Regions from separate parts of the Paenibacillus sp. FSL R5-0713 genome, predicted to be linked through region 3. Evidence: a T-box and tRNA genes for the amino acid it is inferred to sense, from the RefSeq annotation. Region 3 holds a T-box; the other regions hold tRNA genes.
What was found. A T-box is a leader RNA that pairs with one kind of tRNA and senses whether it is charged. The one in region 3 lies ahead of tyrS (tyrosine--tRNA ligase), so its partner is inferred to be a tRNA-Tyr.
Positions count from the first base shown of each region.

Region 1 (6,247 bases), 1.6 Mb from region 3:
CGGTAGTGTGAATAGCACGAGGGGGCCGCAGTGAAAAGGCCCAAGCGACTGTTTAGCAAAAACACAGGTCTGTGCGAAGCCGTAAGGCGAAGTATACGGGCTGACGCCTGCCCGGTGCTGGAAGGTTAAGGGGAGTGGTTAGGAGCAATCCGAAGCTGTGAACCGAAGCCCCAGTAAACGGCGGCCGTAACTATAACGGTCCTAAGGTAGCGAAATTCCTTGTCAGGTAAATTCTGACCCGCACGAATGGCGTAACGACTTGGGCGCTGTCTCAACGAGAGATCCGGTGAAATTTTAATACCTGTGAAGATGCAGGTTACCCGCGACAAGACGGAAAGACCCCATGGAGCTTTACTGCAGCTTGATATTGAATTTGGGTACGATCTGTACAGGATAGGTGGGAGCCTTTGAAGCGTGAGCGCCAGCTTGCGTGGAGGCAACGTTGGGATACCACCCTGATCGTATCTAGGTTCTAACCTGGTACCGTAATCCGGTGCGGGGACAGTGTCAGGTGGGCAGTTTGACTGGGGCGGTCGCCTCCTAAAGAGTAACGGAGGCGCCCAAAGGTTCCCTCAGAATGGTTGGAAATCATTCGAAGAGTGCAAAGGCATAAGGGAGCTTGACTGCGAGACCTACAAGTCGAGCAGGGACGAAAGTCGGGCTTAGTGATCCGGTGGTACCGCATGGAAGGGCCATCGCTCAACGGATAAAAGCTACCCTGGGGATAACAGGCTTATCTCCCCCAAGAGTCCACATCGACGGGGAGGTTTGGCACCTCGATGTCGGCTCATCGCATCCTGGGGCTGAAGTAGGTCCCAAGGGTTGGGCTGTTCGCCCATTAAAGCGGTACGCGAGCTGGGTTCAGAACGTCGTGAGACAGTTCGGTCCCTATCTGTCGTGGGCGTAGGAAATTTGAGAGGAGCTGTCCTTAGTACGAGAGGACCGGGATGGACGTACCGCTGGTGTACCAGTTGTTCCGCCAGGAGCACCGCTGGGTAGCTATGTACGGACGGGATAAACGCTGAAAGCATCTAAGCGTGAAGCCCCCCTCAAGATGAGATTTCCCAGTATGTAAGACCCCTTGAAGACGACGAGGTAGATAGGCTGGGGGTGGAAGTGCAGCAATGCATGGAGCTGACCAGTACTAATCGGTCGAGGGCTTATCCAATAGCAAGTTGTAATTCGCATGTTTCGTTTCGAATCTAGTTTTCAGAGAACGATCTCTGAAGCATATTCCCTGATAGCTCAGTTGGTAGAGCACTCGACTGTTAATCGAGTTGTCACAGGTTCGAGCCCTGTTCGGGGAGCCATATGGAGAGGTGTCCGAGCTGGCCGAAGGAGCACGATTGGAAATCGTGTAGGCGTCACAAGCGTCTCGAGGGTTCGAATCCCTCTCTCTCCGCCATAATAACAAGGCCCGTTGGTCAAGGGGTTAAGACACCTCCCTTTCACGGAGGTAACAGGGGTTCGAATCCCCTACGGGTCATATTAACTTCAAAAAAAGAAGTTGATTTTTACAACAAGATTGTGATATGATCATAAATGTGTTGTTCGGAGGCTTAGCTCAGCTGGGAGAGCATCTGCCTTACAAGCAGAGGGTCGGGGGTTCGATCCCCTCAGCCTCCACCATATTATATTTTATAACGACGCGGGGTGGAGCAGCCCGGTAGCTCGTCGGGCTCATAACCCGAAGGCCGCAGGTTCAAATCCTGCCCCCGCAATTAACTTTCCTTGTGAAAGTACTATGGAACCGTGGTGTAGTTGGCCTAACATGCCTGCCTGTCACGCAGGAGATCGCGGGTTCGAATCCCGTCGGTTCCGCCATTTAATCTTTACATGAGGCAAACTGTTCACTACATCTGCTGTATGGCACTGATGCCCTATATAAAGTGTAAGGAATTAAGATTAGACTTTATTATGGCTCGGTAGCTCAGTCGGTAGAGCAGAGGACTGAAAATCCTCGTGTCGGCGGTTCGATTCCGTCCCGAGCCACCATTTTCAAAACAATTTAATATGCCGGTGTAGCTCAACTGGTAGAGCAACTGACTTGTAATCAGTAGGTTGGGGGTTCAAGTCCTCTCGCCGGCACCATGTAATCCTGGAGGATTAGCGAAGTGGCCAAACGCATCAGACTGTAAATCTGCTCCCGTACGGGTTCGGTGGTTCGAATCCATCATCCTCCACCAGTTTTTAGGGGCATAGTTTAAAGGTAGAACAACGGTCTCCAAAACCGTTGGTGTGGGTTCAATTCCTGCTGCCCCTGCCAATTAACTTTTAAGAAATTTAACCTTTTGTGGCGATCGTGGCGAAGTGGTTAACGCACCGGTTTGTGGATCCGGCATTCGGGGGTTCAATTCCCCTCGATCGCCCCTTTGTTTTTTCATTTTTTATTGGGGATTAGCCAAGCGGTAAGGCAACGGACTTTGACTCCGTCATGCATAGGTTCAAATCCTATATCCCCAGCCATTATGCGGACGTGGCTCAGCGGTAGAGCATCGCCTTGCCAAGGCGAGGGTCGCGGGTTCGATTCCCGTCGTCCGCTCCAAAATATGGCGCCATAGCCAAGTGGTAAGGCACAGCTCTGCAAAAGCTTTATCCCCAGTTCGAATCTGGGTGGCGCCTCCAGTATATGCCGGCGTGGCGGAATGGCAGACGCGCTCGACTCAAAATCGAGTGGGAAACCGTGGAGGTTCGAGTCCTCTCGCCGGTATATTGAATAGCCCTACATGTTGCTTATGCAATGTGTAGGGCTATTTTATTTTATGCAGATTTTTGTACAGTAAAGAATATTGGACTTTAATAAACATTGACGTATGATTATATTCAGTATATTGTAGATAAGTAAAGTCTTTAATTTAGAGGGAGTGAAGCAAAGTGAATAATGAAAAAAATGTATCGGATACCGATCTGTTATTTAATCTTTCTGTATGGGAAGAGGCATGGAAAAATCGTCCGAGAAGTCCAAAATATAAAAAGAAAAGCGCCCCATTTAATACAGAAGAAGCATTTGAACGATGGGCTAGGGATTATCATGTACAGTCGTTCTCTGAAGAAGGGAAGCAACGTTCTGAGCGTATTATGAATTGGATTGAGAATCAAGGTGTGGAGTTCGAGGGATTATCCATTTTGGACATTGGAGCTGCTTCGGGCATATTCACCATTCCTTTTGCAGAAAAGGGAGCAATTGTGACTGCAGTTGAACCATCTGAGTTGCTTGTCTCCCTGATGAAAGAGACGATACCTACAGCTCTTGAATCTAATATCGAAATCGTTAAAGAACGGTATGAGGAAATCTCCATTCAGGATAAAGGCTGGGAGAAGAAATATGACTTTGCATTTGCATCCATGTGTCCGGCAATGTCAGATTGGGAAACGATCGAGCAGGCAATCAACTGTGCCCGGAAGTATGTGTATATAAGCACTATGGCTGGACAGAAGGAACACACATTAATGGATGAACTTAAGGATGTACTGGGGGTAACTTCTACATACAAGGCTGGTGATATGGGATATATTCAACAGTTACTGTATTTAAAAGGTTATTCATACACTATGATCATTACGAGAGAAGTTAACTCATTTGAAGTACCAGTGGAAGAGATTATCGACAAGCTGCCAGAATTGCTTAATACGTATGAGTTACCATCGGATGAAGATTCTCTTAGTCTGGCTGAGAAATACATCCAAGATACATACAAGGATCGTACGGTGACCTTCTCACGTGGAGCAAGGTTCGGGAAGATTCTGATCCAACTTGAACAGCCAAACATGAAAACAGTTCATATTAAGGATAAGCGATAAATCGTATAGGCTTGTTATGTGTACAAGGAGAATCAGCAATCGGGAGAAACAACGTGGTCTAACGTCTGAGATGACGCTAGGAAGCCTCACGCTGGCACACAAGAAGATGTATATGTGAAACAGATGAAGTTTGAAGGTAAGTTATTACAAGAGAGAGCAGGATCGTTGCTCTCTCTTTTTTTTAATTTCATTAAAACTTAAAGTGCATTGATCCAAGTCCTCGATTCCTTGAGCCTATAAAGCTTAATCAATGAACTGCATATGGGCTAAAGGAATACTTAAATCCAATATCGAGACCACGGTAAAAACTAAGCCTGAAACTCGACACGAGACACGAAACACGAAACGAAACACGTAGTTTACTTCCTACTGCATAGTTCTGCATTCTGCTTACGCTCACGATACTGACCGGGGGTGATTCCTTCCCATTTACGAAATGACCGAATGAAATTTTGCGGATTGTTGTACCTAAGTCGTGCTGCGATATCTTTAACGGTTAGATCACTTTCGTCCAGCCATTTTTTAGCGATGTTAAATCGGTACTTGGTTAAATATTCACTAAATGAACAGCCTGTCTCTTTACGAAAAACACTACTTAAGTAGTTGGCATTGTAGTGAAGCTTCAAGGCACACTGCTCAAGCGTCAGATCCTTATCATAATCTTGATGAATCATGGCAATCATTTTCTCTGATATATGCTGATATTGGGCAACCTGTCTCGCTTTAAAAACCTGAATGACGGGCAAGATGACTTGATGGTTAAACCATTCCTCAACTTCAGCAGCGTACTGCAAACGATGAAGTTCATGAAACATCGATCCACGGCCTTGTGAGATCTGCCCGAGACGTATGCCGGAATCCTGAGTCATCTGCAAAATATGCGTGAGCAGCCTCGTAAGAGCCACCTGATATTCTTCTGGGGAACACTCCATACCAAAGATCACTTCAAGAAGTTGTTGCAGAAGAGTAGGTGCCTGGACTTCATCCGCACTTTGAATAGCTTGGATCAACGAATATTCCAATGATTCTGGGTAGGTCATGGAGCAAGTGGGAGCATAATGATCAATGTTCTCATACTGAAAGATAATACCTGGGCCCAGCTTCATCCGATGCTTCAGTGCCTCCATTGCCTCTAAATAAGCCTGAGGAATGTGGTATAAGGAGTTATGCGGCTGGCTGAAGCCTATGCTAACTTGAAGAGCTAGAATTTTATTAATTTGGTGTTGTAACTGGTCTGTTAATACATATAGCTGCTGTGAAAAAACAAATTGATCCTCTTCAACAGTGCCAATCACCGTGACTACCGTTTGTTCCATAACAATGGGAAGCAATTGTTGGTCATGCACCACCGTTTCCTCTAATATATTTTGAATAGCGAATAACAGGAGGTCACGATCATTAGCACTATATTTTGTATGATTAACGAGATCGGCCTGTAGTGTGATAACAGCAATTTGTTGCCATTCCCGAAGCTGACGCGTGAAGCCATATTCATGCATGGTGTCATGAAGAGTATGAACAGAGATTTTATCCTGGAACAGATTCATCATAAGATGAGTGCGAATCTGTAAAAGATGCTTATTGAGTGTGTTCTCCAGTTGGGAGCGAGATGCAGATAATTCTGACACACCTGCTCTAATCTGTTCGAACTCGTCAGACAGCTCAGTTGGTTGCTGAGTGAAGGTGCCTCCGTCTTTGGACAGCCTGTTGTCACCAAGTTGGGTTAAGAGCTTCCGAATCGGTACAAGCATTCGTTTGGAACCGAGCCAGGCAAGCAATAATGAAAGTAAAAGCAGGAAGAGACTGATATACAAAGTGTGTAATCCAATATCGATATATTCTTGTGTCAGAACGTTCGTAGGTGAGATTAGGACATAAGTCCATCCTTTTAAGGTAGTAGGGCTATACGTCAGGGAATAAGGTGTACCCGCGATCTTAACTTCTCGTTTTTCAAAGCCTGTTGAAAATGGAATAGGTGATAGTTTGGCTATGTTGGCTTCGGTATCTCGATCCTGTAATCCAATGGCAGACAACGGTTGTCCAATGTATACAGGATCGGGATGGACCAAGATACGTTGTTCTCGATTCAAAATGATCAGTCCTGAGGCAGTATTGCCTAAGGAGACTTCTCCAAATGTATTTTGCAAAGAGCATGCAGGAATTCCCGCTATGAGGGCAGCATCGGAAGACGTATTCAGATTCGGAATAGTTCTCGCAAGGGCAATATGATAAATACAGCCTGTACCGGGTGAACGCTCGTCATTACTGAACACCGATGACGGGGAGAGCTGCCACCCAGAGGTTAGCGTATCCGATATCAATTCCTTCATGGGAAGAGCGAGTGGAAAACCCGTATTACGATATAATCCGGCGTGATCAATAAGCCAATTCTGAGATTGGTTCACCAGGCTAATATCCAGCAGAGGTTCCCATGACCTCATATGTT
Region 1 is NZ_CP150229.1:5,646,934-5,653,180, reverse strand. Features, by position in the region: rRNA gene MKZ12_RS25200 (23S ribosomal RNA) at 1-1,168, shown strand, start outside; tRNA gene MKZ12_RS25195 (tRNA-Asn) at 1,235-1,310, shown strand; tRNA gene MKZ12_RS25190 (tRNA-Ser) at 1,314-1,405, shown strand; tRNA gene MKZ12_RS25185 (tRNA-Glu) at 1,415-1,486, shown strand; tRNA gene MKZ12_RS25180 (tRNA-Val) at 1,554-1,629, shown strand; tRNA gene MKZ12_RS25175 (tRNA-Met) at 1,648-1,721, shown strand; tRNA gene MKZ12_RS25170 (tRNA-Asp) at 1,747-1,824, shown strand; tRNA gene MKZ12_RS25165 (tRNA-Phe) at 1,920-1,995, shown strand; tRNA gene MKZ12_RS25160 (tRNA-Thr) at 2,016-2,091, shown strand; tRNA gene MKZ12_RS25155 (tRNA-Tyr) at 2,101-2,186, shown strand; tRNA gene MKZ12_RS25150 (tRNA-Trp) at 2,193-2,266, shown strand; tRNA gene MKZ12_RS25145 (tRNA-His) at 2,297-2,369, shown strand; tRNA gene MKZ12_RS25140 (tRNA-Gln) at 2,392-2,466, shown strand; tRNA gene MKZ12_RS25135 (tRNA-Gly) at 2,471-2,545, shown strand; tRNA gene MKZ12_RS25130 (tRNA-Cys) at 2,552-2,625, shown strand; tRNA gene MKZ12_RS25125 (tRNA-Leu) at 2,632-2,710, shown strand; gene MKZ12_RS25120 (methyltransferase domain-containing protein) at 2,875-3,801, shown strand; gene MKZ12_RS25115 (helix-turn-helix domain-containing protein) at 4,161-6,247, opposite strand, start outside.
Region 1: it has a tRNA-Tyr gene. The T-box ahead of tyrS (tyrosine--tRNA ligase) is inferred to sense a tRNA for this amino acid. The anticodon was not compared.

Region 2 (6,247 bases), 3.1 Mb from region 3:
GGCTAAACACACCACCGAAGCTATGGCTTGATGCTTGCATCAGGGGTAGGGGAGCGTTGTATAAGGGTTGAAGGTGTACCGTAAGGAGCGCTGGACATTATACAAGTGAGAATGCCGGTATGAGTAACGAAAAGATCAGTGAGAATCTGATCCGCCGAAAGCCTAAGGGTTCCTGAGGAAGGCTCGTCCGCTCAGGGTAAGTCGGGACCTAAGGCGAGGCCGAAAGGCGTAGTCGAAGGACAACAGGTCGAAATTCCTGTACCACCGTAAGCCGTTATGAGCAATGGGGGGACGCAGTAGGGTAGTGACGCGGACTGATGGATGTCCGTCTAAGCAGTAAGGCTGATGTGTAGGCAAATCCGCACATCATTAAGGCTGAGCTGTGATGGGGAGCGAAAATTGTAGTAGCGAAGGTCATGATCTCACACTGCCAAGAAAAGCCTCTAGCCAGGTGAAGGTGCCCGTACCGCAAACCGACACAGGTAGGCGAGAAGAGTATTCTAAGGCGCGCGGAAGAACTCTCGTTAAGGAACTCGGCAAAATGACCCCGTAACTTCGGGAGAAGGGGTGCCCCGGTAGTGTGAATAGCACGAGGGGGCCGCAGTGAAAAGGCCCAAGCGACTGTTTAGCAAAAACACAGGTCTGTGCGAAGCCGTAAGGCGAAGTATACGGGCTGACGCCTGCCCGGTGCTGGAAGGTTAAGGGGAGTGGTTAGGAGCAATCCGAAGCTGTGAACCGAAGCCCCAGTAAACGGCGGCCGTAACTATAACGGTCCTAAGGTAGCGAAATTCCTTGTCAGGTAAATTCTGACCCGCACGAATGGCGTAACGACTTGGGCGCTGTCTCAACGAGAGATCCGGTGAAATTTTAATACCTGTGAAGATGCAGGTTACCCGCGACAAGACGGAAAGACCCCATGGAGCTTTACTGCAGCTTGATATTGAATTTGGGTACGATCTGTACAGGATAGGTGGGAGCCTTTGAAGCGTGAGCGCCAGCTTGCGTGGAGGCAACGTTGGGATACCACCCTGATCGTATCTAGGTTCTAACCTGGTACCGTAATCCGGTGCGGGGACAGTGTCAGGTGGGCAGTTTGACTGGGGCGGTCGCCTCCTAAAGAGTAACGGAGGCGCCCAAAGGTTCCCTCAGAATGGTTGGAAATCATTCGAAGAGTGCAAAGGCATAAGGGAGCTTGACTGCGAGACCTACAAGTCGAGCAGGGACGAAAGTCGGGCTTAGTGATCCGGTGGTACCGCATGGAAGGGCCATCGCTCAACGGATAAAAGCTACCCTGGGGATAACAGGCTTATCTCCCCCAAGAGTCCACATCGACGGGGAGGTTTGGCACCTCGATGTCGGCTCATCGCATCCTGGGGCTGAAGTAGGTCCCAAGGGTTGGGCTGTTCGCCCATTAAAGCGGTACGCGAGCTGGGTTCAGAACGTCGTGAGACAGTTCGGTCCCTATCTGTCGTGGGCGTAGGAAATTTGAGAGGAGCTGTCCTTAGTACGAGAGGACCGGGATGGACGTACCGCTGGTGTACCAGTTGTTCCGCCAGGAGCACCGCTGGGTAGCTATGTACGGACGGGATAAACGCTGAAAGCATCTAAGCGTGAAGCCCCCCTCAAGATGAGATTTCCCAGTATGTAAGACCCCTTGAAGACGACGAGGTAGATAGGCTGGGGGTGGAAGTGCAGCAATGCATGGAGCTGACCAGTACTAATCGGTCGAGGGCTTATCCAATAGCAAGTCTAATTCGCATACTTTCGTTTCGAATCTAGTTTTCAGAGAACAACAACTCTGAAATGTAAGCTATGCGTTTGGTGGCGATGGCGGAGGGGTTCCACACGTACCCATCCCGAACACGACCGTTAAGCCCTCTAGCGCCGATGGTACTTGGACCGCAGGGTCCTGGGAGAGTAGGACGCCGCCAAGCGAAACCCCACTGGGGTATTTTTTTTCGAAAATTGATAAGGGCCCTTAGCTCAGTTGGTTAGAGCGCACCTCTGATAAGGGTGAGGCCGGTGGTTCGAGTCCACCAGGGCCCATAGCAAGACCACTACAAGAAACAAACCAGAGTATGGGGCCATAGCTCAGCTGGGAGAGCGCCTGCCTTGCAAGCAGGAGGTCAGCGGTTCGATCCCGCTTGGCTCCACCATTCCCTGATAGCTCAGTTGGTAGAGCACTCGACTGTTAATCGAGTTGTCACAGGTTCGAGTCCTGTTCGGGGAGCCATTAAGGCCCGTTGGTCAAGGGGTTAAGACACCTCCCTTTCACGGAGGTAACAGGGGTTCGAATCCCCTACGGGTCATAGCAATACCTATTGCTTTAACAAGGGATGAGAATCCCAAAGGTTCGTCGGAGGATATACCTCGTGAGCAACTGCTTCGCAGTCTCGAACGAAGTGAGAGTATCCCCTACGGGTCATATTATGGAGGCTTAGCTCAGCTGGGAGAGCATCTGCCTTACAAGCAGAGGGTCGGGGGTTCGATCCCCTCAGCCTCCACCATATTATCTTTTAACGACGCGGGGTGGAGCAGCCCGGTAGCTCGTCGGGCTCATAACCCGAAGGCCGCAGGTTCAAATCCTGCCCCCGCAATTCACTTTCCTTGAGAAAGTATTATGGAACCGTGGTGTAGTTGGCCTAACATGCCTGCCTGTCACGCAGGAGATCGCGGGTTCGAATCCCGTCGGTTCCGCCATTTTATATATGCTTCAGGGATGAGAATCCGTTTTTGGGTTCGTCGGAGCATTCACTTCGAGAGCATAAGCTTCGCAGTCTCGAACGAAGTGAGAGTATCCCGTCGGTTCCGCCATTTTAATTTTATGAGGCTCGGTAGCTCAGTCGGTAGAGCAGAGGACTGAAAATCCTCGTGTCGGCGGTTCGATTCCGTCCCGAGCCACCATTTTTCACACCATGTAATACGCCGGTGTAGCTCAACTGGTAGAGCAACTGACTTGTAATCAGTAGGTTGGGGGTTCAAGTCCTCTCGCCGGCACCATGTAATCCTGGAGGATTAGCGAAGTGGCCAAACGCATCAGACTGTAAATCTGCTCCCGTACGGGTTCGGTGGTTCGAATCCATCATCCTCCACCAGTTTTTCTATGAGTCATTAGCTCAGTTGGTAGAGCACCTGACTTTTAATCAGGGTGTCGAAGGTTCGAGCCCTTCATGACTCACCATTATATGCGCGTGTGGCGGAATTGGCAGACGCACTAGACTTAGGATCTAGCGTCTTTGACGTGGGGGTTCAAGTCCCTCCACGCGCATTCTTTATTTGCGGAAGTGGCTCAGCGGTAGAGCATCGCCTTGCCAAGGCGAGGGTCGCGGGTTCGATTCCCGTCTTCCGCTCCAATATTTGCGCCCTTAGCTCAGCTGGATAGAGCGTTTGACTACGAATCAAAAGGCCGGGAGTTCGAATCTCTCAGGGCGCGCCATTATAACTTCATATTTTGCCGGCGTGGCGGAATGGCAGACGCGCTCGACTCAAAATCGAGTGGGAAACCGTGGAGGTTCGAGTCCTCTCGCCGGTATAGATAACGGGATGTAGCTCAGCTTGGTAGAGCACCTGGTTTGGGACCAGGGGGTCGCATGTTCAAATCGTGTCATCCCGATTTTTTTATTTGCGGGTGTAGTTCAATGGTAGAACTTTAGCCTTCCAAGCTAATAGCGTGGGTTCGATTCCCATCACCCGCTTACATATTGAAAAGAAAGAGATGGTCAATACCATCTCTTTCTTTTTTTGCATTTATAGGCATATGGATCATGAATATATACAGAGATTTCAGATGATATGAGTATGTATCCCGACCTCTTGATATATTCCCCACATTTTTAGACCTGTTCTTAGTAATTCTTGAAGTGTTCCAATGAAGAGGTTTAGTGCATCTTCGAACACTTGAATATTTTTTCTGTATCATATTTATAAAAACGCTTACAAAAATAGCTTGCGTAAATCATTAACCTGTAATACCATATCAATTAAGCGCTTAACCTTTAGGGGTAAGGCGCTTAAACTTAACTTAGATTAAGCGCTTAACCCGTAAAGGAAAGGAAGGCGATCAAATTCATGAATACAATTAGATTAACGATGGCTCAGGCACTGCTTCGATATCTGGATCAGCAATATATCTCGGTTGACGGGGTGGAAACCAAGTTCGTGAAGGGAATCATCGGTATTTTTGGACATGGCAACGTAACAGGCATTGGAGAAGCGCTGGAGCGCAGTCCGGGAAGCCTGAGGTATATGCAAGGCAAGAACGAACAAGGTATGGTGCATACGGCAGCAGCCTATGCCAAGCAGAAGAACCGTAGACAGATCTATGCATGTACAACATCCATTGGACCTGGTGCTTTAAATATGATTACAGCGGCAGCTACCGCAACGGTGAACCGGATTCCGGTTTTATTGCTGCCTGGAGATAACTTTGCTACGCGGGAACCGGACCCGGTACTTCAGCAGTTGGAAGTGAGCAGTGATTACACGATCTCAGCCACTGATCCATTCAAAGCCGTAAGCAAGTATTGGGATCGTATTGTTCGTCCCGAACAGTTGATGATTGCTGCTACACAGGCCATGCGTGTACTAACTGATCCAGCAGAGACAGGAGCGGTAACACTCGCACTGCCGCAGGACGTACAGGCAGAAGCGTACGATTACCCGGAATCATTCTTTGCCCGCAAAGTGCATTATCTGGACCGTCGCCCCCCGGTCCAAGCAGCGATTGAACGGGCAACGGAGCAGATTGCCCGTGGCAGAAAGCCGCTTCTCGTTGCAGGCGGCGGTGTGTTGTACTCTGAGGCGTCCGTTCAACTCGTGGAGTTCGCCGAGGCATTTGGCATTCCGATCGCCGAGACGCAGGCGGGCAAGAGCGCAGTCTCTTGGGACCACCCACTGAATGTGGGGGCCATCGGGGTTACCGGCTCTCTGGCAGCTAACAGGCTGGCGAGAGAAGCGGATGTGGTGATCGGCGTCGGTACTCGTTTCTCCGATTTTACGACGGCGTCCCGCTCTGCTTTTCAGCATCCGGAAGCTTCATTCATCAACATCAACCTGAACGGTATGGACGCCGCCAAGTTAGGCGGAGAAGCCATTCTGGCAGATGCACGCGAAGGATTGCATGCTTTGCAGAAGGAATTGCAGGAAAGACAATACCGTAGTGCATATGGCGCATCCGAAATCGCTGATCTCCGTACTGAGTGGAATGCAGAAGTAGATCGGCTGTATGGAGCACAGCATGAAGCAGGGCTGGCACAGACCACGGCAGTTGGCATAGTTAATCGGACCATTGATCCATCTTCCGTTATTGTGTGTGCGGCAGGCAGTCTGCCAGGAGACCTGCATCGTCTGTGGCGTGCGGCTGAACCAAAGACGTATCACATGGAGTATGGATTCTCCTGCATGGGGTACGAGGTGAGTGGAGCGTTCGGAGCAGCACTTGCCGAGCCAGATCGTGAAGTATACGCCATGGTCGGTGATGGCAGTTATCTGATGTTGCATTCAGAGTTTGTGACCAGCTTGCAGGAACAGAAGAAGATGACCGTTCTATTATTCAACAACAATGGATTCCAGTGTATTCATAATTTGCAGCGAGAACATGGTAGTGACGGTTTCGGCAATGAGTTCCGTTATCGGGAATCCGAGAGTGGACGACTAACCGGGGATTACATGCCAATAGACTTTGCTGCACATGCCCGAAGCATGGGAGCCAAATCCTATAGAGCGGAGACAGCAGAACAGCTGGAACAGGCACTTCGAGATGCGAAGAACGAAACGGTGAGTACGTTGATTGAGATTCCGGTCGTGCCTGGAACCAACGCAAGTGGATACGAGTCTTGGTGGAATGTAGGAGTGCCAGAAGTATCTGCCGAAGAAAAGGTAGTTCATGCTCATCACACCATGCAAGCCAACCGAGCCAAAGCAAGACTTATTTAATCTGATTTAATAGAGCATTTTTTCAGAGCATTTTTCTAAAATAAAGCATTATTTGTACTCCTCACGGTATAAATCGGTGGACGTATTTATCTATATATTGAAACTAAGAGCACTGCATTCCAAGTGAACCATACATGCTGAACGACAAAGGAGACGTGGAGCAATGAGCAAGCTGCCATTCCAGCTTGGGATACATCCGATCAATTGGGTCGGTGAAGATGTGAAAGAGCATGGTGATACGACAACGTGTGCGCAGATTCTGGATGACATTCAGCGCCTTGGGCTGACAGGTACAGAGATGGGACGTAAATAT
Region 2 is NZ_CP150229.1:320,248-326,494, forward strand. Features, by position in the region: rRNA gene MKZ12_RS01425 (23S ribosomal RNA) at 1-1,741, shown strand, start outside; rRNA gene rrf (5S ribosomal RNA) at 1,818-1,934, shown strand; tRNA gene MKZ12_RS01435 (tRNA-Ile) at 1,973-2,046, shown strand; tRNA gene MKZ12_RS01440 (tRNA-Ala) at 2,081-2,156, shown strand; tRNA gene MKZ12_RS01445 (tRNA-Asn) at 2,158-2,233, shown strand; tRNA gene MKZ12_RS01450 (tRNA-Glu) at 2,238-2,309, shown strand; tRNA gene MKZ12_RS01455 (tRNA-Val) at 2,432-2,507, shown strand; tRNA gene MKZ12_RS01460 (tRNA-Met) at 2,524-2,597, shown strand; tRNA gene MKZ12_RS01465 (tRNA-Asp) at 2,623-2,700, shown strand; tRNA gene MKZ12_RS01470 (tRNA-Phe) at 2,829-2,904, shown strand; tRNA gene MKZ12_RS01475 (tRNA-Thr) at 2,925-3,000, shown strand; tRNA gene MKZ12_RS01480 (tRNA-Tyr) at 3,010-3,095, shown strand; tRNA gene MKZ12_RS01485 (tRNA-Lys) at 3,106-3,181, shown strand; tRNA gene MKZ12_RS01490 (tRNA-Leu) at 3,188-3,268, shown strand; tRNA gene MKZ12_RS01495 (tRNA-Gly) at 3,279-3,353, shown strand; tRNA gene MKZ12_RS01500 (tRNA-Arg) at 3,360-3,436, shown strand; tRNA gene MKZ12_RS01505 (tRNA-Leu) at 3,454-3,532, shown strand; tRNA gene MKZ12_RS01510 (tRNA-Pro) at 3,540-3,613, shown strand; tRNA gene MKZ12_RS01515 (tRNA-Gly) at 3,625-3,695, shown strand; gene iolD (3D-(3,5/4)-trihydroxycyclohexane-1,2-dione acylhydrolase (decyclizing)) at 4,069-5,934, shown strand; gene iolE (myo-inosose-2 dehydratase) at 6,098-6,247, shown strand, end outside.
Region 2: it has a tRNA-Tyr gene. The T-box ahead of tyrS (tyrosine--tRNA ligase) is inferred to sense a tRNA for this amino acid. The anticodon was not compared.

Region 3 (6,247 bases):
GTGATCAAGAAGCATCCATTACTTCCTCCCAATGTACCCGTTCACGGCATGGTTATCGATTCTGCCACAGGTGAGCTTGATGTTGTCGCTGAAGGGTATGGACAACAGGCATCTCTCTAAATGGTTTGGAGTGCGGACCTTATGGTTCGCACTTTTTTTGTCTAAATTAAGGCGGTTGCTCGATCAGGTTGTCAAACCATACAGTTTCAGTGTACACTTTTATGAAAGCGGTCAAAGAAAGCAAAATCAATTGTTTTCTCTGACCCAGCCCTAATATTAAGGAGACATGTGCATGAACATACTTTCCTACGGATTACTCGGGCTGCTTACCCGCGAGGAGTCATCGGGCTATGATCTAATGCTGAAAATCCAGCCGCATTGGCAGGCAAAACACAGCCAGATCTACCCACTCCTGTCCAAGATGGAAAACGATGAGTTATTGGCCTCCCGCTGGGTACAACAGTCTGACAAACCGGATAAGAAAATGTACGCGGTTACGGAAAAAGGCATTGAAAAGCTATTGGAATGGATGATCACTCCGGTTACCGCACCGGTTACACGCGATGAATTTAATTTGCGTATTTTGTGTGTTGGCATAGCGGAAGACGGAAGCATGAGACGCATTCTGAATGAGCGTAAAAGCTGGTTTATGGAACGTATACGGTACTTCGAGGATCTGAAGTCACGTATACCTCTGGATAATCTTCGTGTAGGCAATCGAGATTTTGGAAGCTACATCCTGGTACAAAAAGGGTTAATGCATGCGCAAACAGGTCTGGAATGGTGTCATTGGGTTACCCAATTGCTTGATGGTCAAGCTGCAATTCAAGACCCCAGTCCAAGCGTTTCTGAAATTTAATAAAATTTGAAACGTTCCTGTAGGTTAACCGTATTACTTGAGTAAGGTCCAATTATGGGCGAATCAAACAAATTAATCGGGGGGTTACGATCTTTACAATGAAGAAAAAATTCGGAGTTAAACATCTAATGATGGTATTTATGGCCTTTACATTATTATTCGCAACAGTGGGAGTAACAAATCCGGATTCTGCGGATGCAAGACGTGGTGGCGGATTCAAATCCGGTACAAAAAGTTATACCAACACACCTAAGAAATCCGACTCCAACAGCAACGTGAATCAATCCAATTCCGGTAATAACTCCGGTACTGGTGCAGCTGCAACTCGTGGTGGTGGATTCTTCGGCGGTGGCGGCGGATTCATGAAAGGCATGATGCTAGGTGGTCTTGCGGGTATGATGTTCGGCGGATTGTTCGGTGGCATGGGCGCTCTGGGTAACATCCTTGGATTGCTCGTGAACGTTGCAGCAATCATGTTGATTGTTATGCTGGCTATGGCACTCTTCAGAGCCATTACAAATCGTCGTAAACCTGCAGCGGATGGCCGTTATGACCGCCGCAATGATCGTGATGATGACCGTAACAGAAACGGACGGTACTAATCTCTATGGTTCTGAGCATGGATGAAATTGTGAATGCAATCTGTATTCATATGGCAGAACGTAAGGGTGTACGTCCAACCGATGTGAATGTAGAACTGAGCTGGGAAGAAGATACAGGTTATTCCGCTGAAGTTTGGATTCAAGGCCGTAGTCAATATCTGGTAGAGTCCAATATGATTGAAGCGATTCTTCGTTACCTGCACAGCGAATACAACATTCGGGCGTACCGTGAGAACGTACGACTTGATCTGGATGAAGAGATCACAGCGATTGTTAATCAATAAAATAGGTCAAGCAATGACCCGTGATACAAAAGACCGTCTCCGCTCTGTCGCCTGACAGAGATGGAAGACGGTCTTTTTGTTCCTGTATATGTGGCTCTCATTGTATCTCTATTGCAGTCTCTATACGTGTCTGTGTTACGTTCTACTTCTTGGAAACTACGATTGAAGTTTAACCAGGCTGTAATTCTTTTTACCTTTACGGATAATGATGAATTTACCGCCAATGGCGTGTTCTGCCGACACCGTGAATTCAAGTTCGGTGATTTTCTCACCATTCATGGAAATCGCACCTTTGGTGACATCCTCACGCGCCTGGCGCTTGGATGGCTCCAGACCCAGATCCACGAGCCAGTCCACAATATTTTTGGCTTCGCCATCCGTTTCAAAGGTAGGCATTTCCTTGAAGCCCTGCTCGATTTCGTCTGCCGTCAGGGAACGGATATCTCCACTGAACAGCGCCGCTGTAATACGTTTAGCCTGTTCAAGCATTTCTTCGCCGTGAACGAATTTTGTCATTTCTTCCGCAAGTGCTTTCTGTGCTTCACGTCTGTGTGGCTCTGTCTCTACCTTTTCAGCCAAAGCTTCAATTTCTTCTTTGCTCAGGAAGGTAAAGTATTTCAAGTATTTGATCACATCACGGTCATCTGTATTCGCCCAGAACTGGTAGAATTCAAACGGTGTTGTTTTGTTCGGATCAAGCCAGATTGCGCCGCCAGCTGTTTTACCAAACTTGGTTCCATCGGATTTAAGCATAAGTGGAATGGTCAGACCGTACGCCTTCGCTTCAGATCCTTCTTTTTTACGAATCAGATCAAGACCACTCGTGATATTCCCCCATTGGTCGGAACCGCCGATTTGCAGCTGTACATCTTCGTTCTGGAACAGGTGCAGGTAGTCGAGTGACTGAAGGATCTGGTAGGAAAACTCAGTGAACGAGATGCCGCCTTCCAGTCTGCTCGCCACTACATCCTTAGCCAGCATTGTGTTAAGGTTAAAGTTTTTGCCGTAGTCACGCAAAAATTCAATGACATTGATTTTGTGCGTCCAATCGTAGTTGTTCACCATGCGAACCTGATTATCTCCATCTGTTACAAACAACTTCTTCATCTGCGCTGTCAGTGCATCCACATTCTCCTGCACTTGCTCCATCGTTTGCAATGACCGCTCTGCCTGTCGACCACTCGGATCACCAATCGTACCTGTTGCTCCACCAATCAAAATGACTGGACGATGTCCTGCCAATTGAAAACGTTTCAGCATCATGAAGGGAATTAGATGTCCAATATGCATGCTATCTCCCGTTGGATCAACACCGCAGTACAAAGAAACGGACTTCGTTTCAGTCAATTCACGTAATCCCTCAGCATCCGTCTGCTGATTAATGGCGTCACGCCACTGTAGTTCATCAATAATATTCATTCGTATAACCCCTTTTCTATCCTCAAAATTCAGTCATGATCTACGTTAATTTACGAAATAACACGCTGGAACGGCTTTTTTGGACACAAAAAAATCGCCTCCTTGTCTTCATTAGACACAGGGACGATTATCATAACCGTGGTACCACCCAAATTGCATGGATAACACATAACCTTAACACGCTATCCATACCACTTTTGGCAATATATCGTTTGCCCATCCGCTTGGCATTACCCAAGTACTCCAGAGTGTAATTCGCAGCCCTTGTATGTATCAGGTTCCATCAACCCCTGACTTTCTGTAACAGGGACAAAGCCGCTACTGCGCTCTATCAACGTGATTCATGTATTCAATTTATAGCAAGTATAGCCGAACGTTTCGGTCATTGCAAGACCAAGTATGCAAACCTTAAACAGAACAACGGATGCTTAGTTAAAACCAGATTATATAATCATCATGTTCAATTTTCCGTGATAATAACCATAGGCTTTCTCCGCGATCTGATCCTCATTGTTCCAAAATTGCTGATCCAGCGCATCTAACTGGTGCTCTTGTTCCTTTGTCAGTAATTTAGGAATGTCCCATAATCCAGTAAGCCCTTCATCCTCTTTCAGATGCTCAATGCAGCCGTATGCCGAGGTTATAATCTCCACTACTTGAGTCGCACCAATGTTATGTAATGCCCGTAACGCGTAACGGTATACTTCTTCCCCCCAGTTGCAGAAAAACTGTATAAAACCGGCATTAAAGACATCCGCCTCTAACAGCCATAAAGCAGCAATGTCCTGCTCGTTCGAATTCAACGAAGCCCAGCCCTGTTCAGATTCATTCTTTTTTTCGACAAATAATACAGCATACTCATACCAAATATCATGGATATCTTGCTCGCTCACGTAACACACCTCACTTTTCTTTATTCCAAGCTCTCTAACTCCTGACGTTTACCCGTCTGATACCAATGTAAATACGGATCACCGATCTGCTGGAAAGCTTCCTGAACACCCCTGTTCAGTTCCTTCATCACTTCATCTGTATAGTTCAAATGCGTCTGTTTATTATCGACACCATGTTTTTCCAACAACCCTACATGCGTCGCGGTGAAAATAATATCCTCCAGCAGCCAATAGATGACTTCCTCCGGCTGTTTTACTCGTTTCTCTAACGAGACGAGACCACGTTCGTATATTCGCACGATATACATATCTTTTCCACACTCCACATAGGGTACACCGTCCCATTTAAAGGTCTCATACAGGCGGTTAACATAGTTCTGCATCTGTTCCCTGCGGAAAGAAGTTCGCTCTAAAAGCTGTATAAGGATGTCTGCCAATTGTTGTTTGTTTAACATGTTGGACATGAATGCACCTGCCTATTTTAATAAAAAAATGAAAAAGCTGCCAAAGGCAGCCTCTTCTTCCTTACTGTTCAATCAGGTCCCACAAAAAGTCTGGTACGAAGTATCGCATTGTGCAGGTAGTTCAGCATACTCAGCCTGTTCAGGTGAATGTGCGAACGGATCTGAAAGGACAGCCAAAAGCTTCTCCATCACGCTAAGATCCCCTTGATTCTCTGCTCGCTCAAGGGCTTCCTCGACCCGATGATTACGGGGAATGACCGCTGGATTGCTCGTTCTCATCAACTGCGTAGAGACTTCCTTCCCACCTTGCTGTCTGTCCAATCTGGCTTGCCAACGCTCATGCCATTCAGCAAATTCTGACGTGCCAAACCAGGCTGTTCCTTCCAAAGTATCAAAAGTCAAAGCTAGGAACGTATTCGTGTAATCTGCACTATGCTTCTCCATAAGTTCAAGAAAATCCTTGACCAAGGCTTCATCTTCTGCCTCTTCATCCAACAAGCCCAGTTTGGAACGCATCCCCTTGAGCCAATGATGATGATACAATTCTGAAAATTGTGCGATGGCATCTTGCGCGAGTTGCACCGCCTGCTCTTCATCTTCGTGCAACAGCGGCAGAAGCGTCTCGGCAAATCGAGCCAAATTCCACCCGGCAATATACGGTTGATTGCCATAAGCATAGCGACCTTGTCTGTCAATGGAGCTAAATACGGTTGAAGGATTGTAAGCATCCATAAAGGCACATGGACCATAATCAATGGTCTCACCACTAATAGCCATGTTATCCGTATTCATCACGCCATGAATAAAACCAACTCGCTGCCACTGGGCAATGAGAGCCGCCTGCCGCTTAATCACTTCCTGAAGGAGCAGAAGATAACGATTTTCGGCTTGAGCAACCTCAGGAAAATGTCGATGCAACGTGTAATCAGCCAATGCCCGAAGATCTTCAATAGAACCCCATCTGGCTGCGTACTGGAAGGTTGCTACTCGGATGTGACTGGAAGCCACACGAGTCAAAATAGCCCCAGGCCGCTCTGTTTCGCGAATAATGTTTTCTCCTGTTGCCACCACGGCCAAACTGCGAGTCGTTGGAATACCCAGTGCATGCATCGCTTCGCTAATGATATATTCACGCAACATGGGTCCAACAGCAGCTCGTCCATCCCCTCCACGGGAGTAGGGTGTTCTTCCTGAACCTTTCAGCTGGATATCCACTCGCTCGCCCTGTGGCGTAATCTGTTCTCCCAGCAGCAAAGCCCTTCCATCACCAAGCATGTTAAAATTGCCGAATTGATGTCCTGCGTACGCCTGCGCTAAAGGTTCAGCTCCTTCCGGAACCAGGTTACCTGCAAAAATTTGCGCTCCTTCATCACTGTCTAGTGACTCCACATCCAGTCCCAAACTGGAGGCAAGCAGTCTATTGAATATGATTAGCTTTGGTGATTCAACAGGCACTGCGCTCTGACTTGTAAAAAAAGGTTGTGGTAACTGCGCATAACTGTTGTCCAAATTCCATCCTTTGTTCAACGTTTCTTCTTGCATGGTGATCACAACTCCTTTTCTTTACCAAGGGATCATCCCCAGGTTATATTCTTGCCTTGTGAACCAATGCTCATTTATGTAGTCGCATGGAAATTCAATTCAAGAGGATGTTGACTTAAACGAACATCTAAAATGTTCTTGTTGAAACTTTAGCATATTTGCATTCCTTTTGCATTCTTCATCA
Region 3 is NZ_CP150229.1:4,030,414-4,036,660, forward strand. Features, by position in the region: gene MKZ12_RS17830 (carbonic anhydrase) at 1-120, shown strand, start outside; gene MKZ12_RS17835 (PadR family transcriptional regulator) at 293-859, shown strand; gene MKZ12_RS17840 (hypothetical protein) at 958-1,461, shown strand; gene MKZ12_RS17845 (YxcD family protein) at 1,467-1,745, shown strand; gene tyrS (tyrosine--tRNA ligase) at 1,902-3,164, opposite strand; T-box leader at 3,281-3,508, opposite strand; gene MKZ12_RS17855 (DUF4375 domain-containing protein) at 3,608-4,057, opposite strand; gene MKZ12_RS17860 (Imm63 family immunity protein) at 4,078-4,521, opposite strand; gene MKZ12_RS17865 (YdiU family protein) at 4,594-6,063, opposite strand.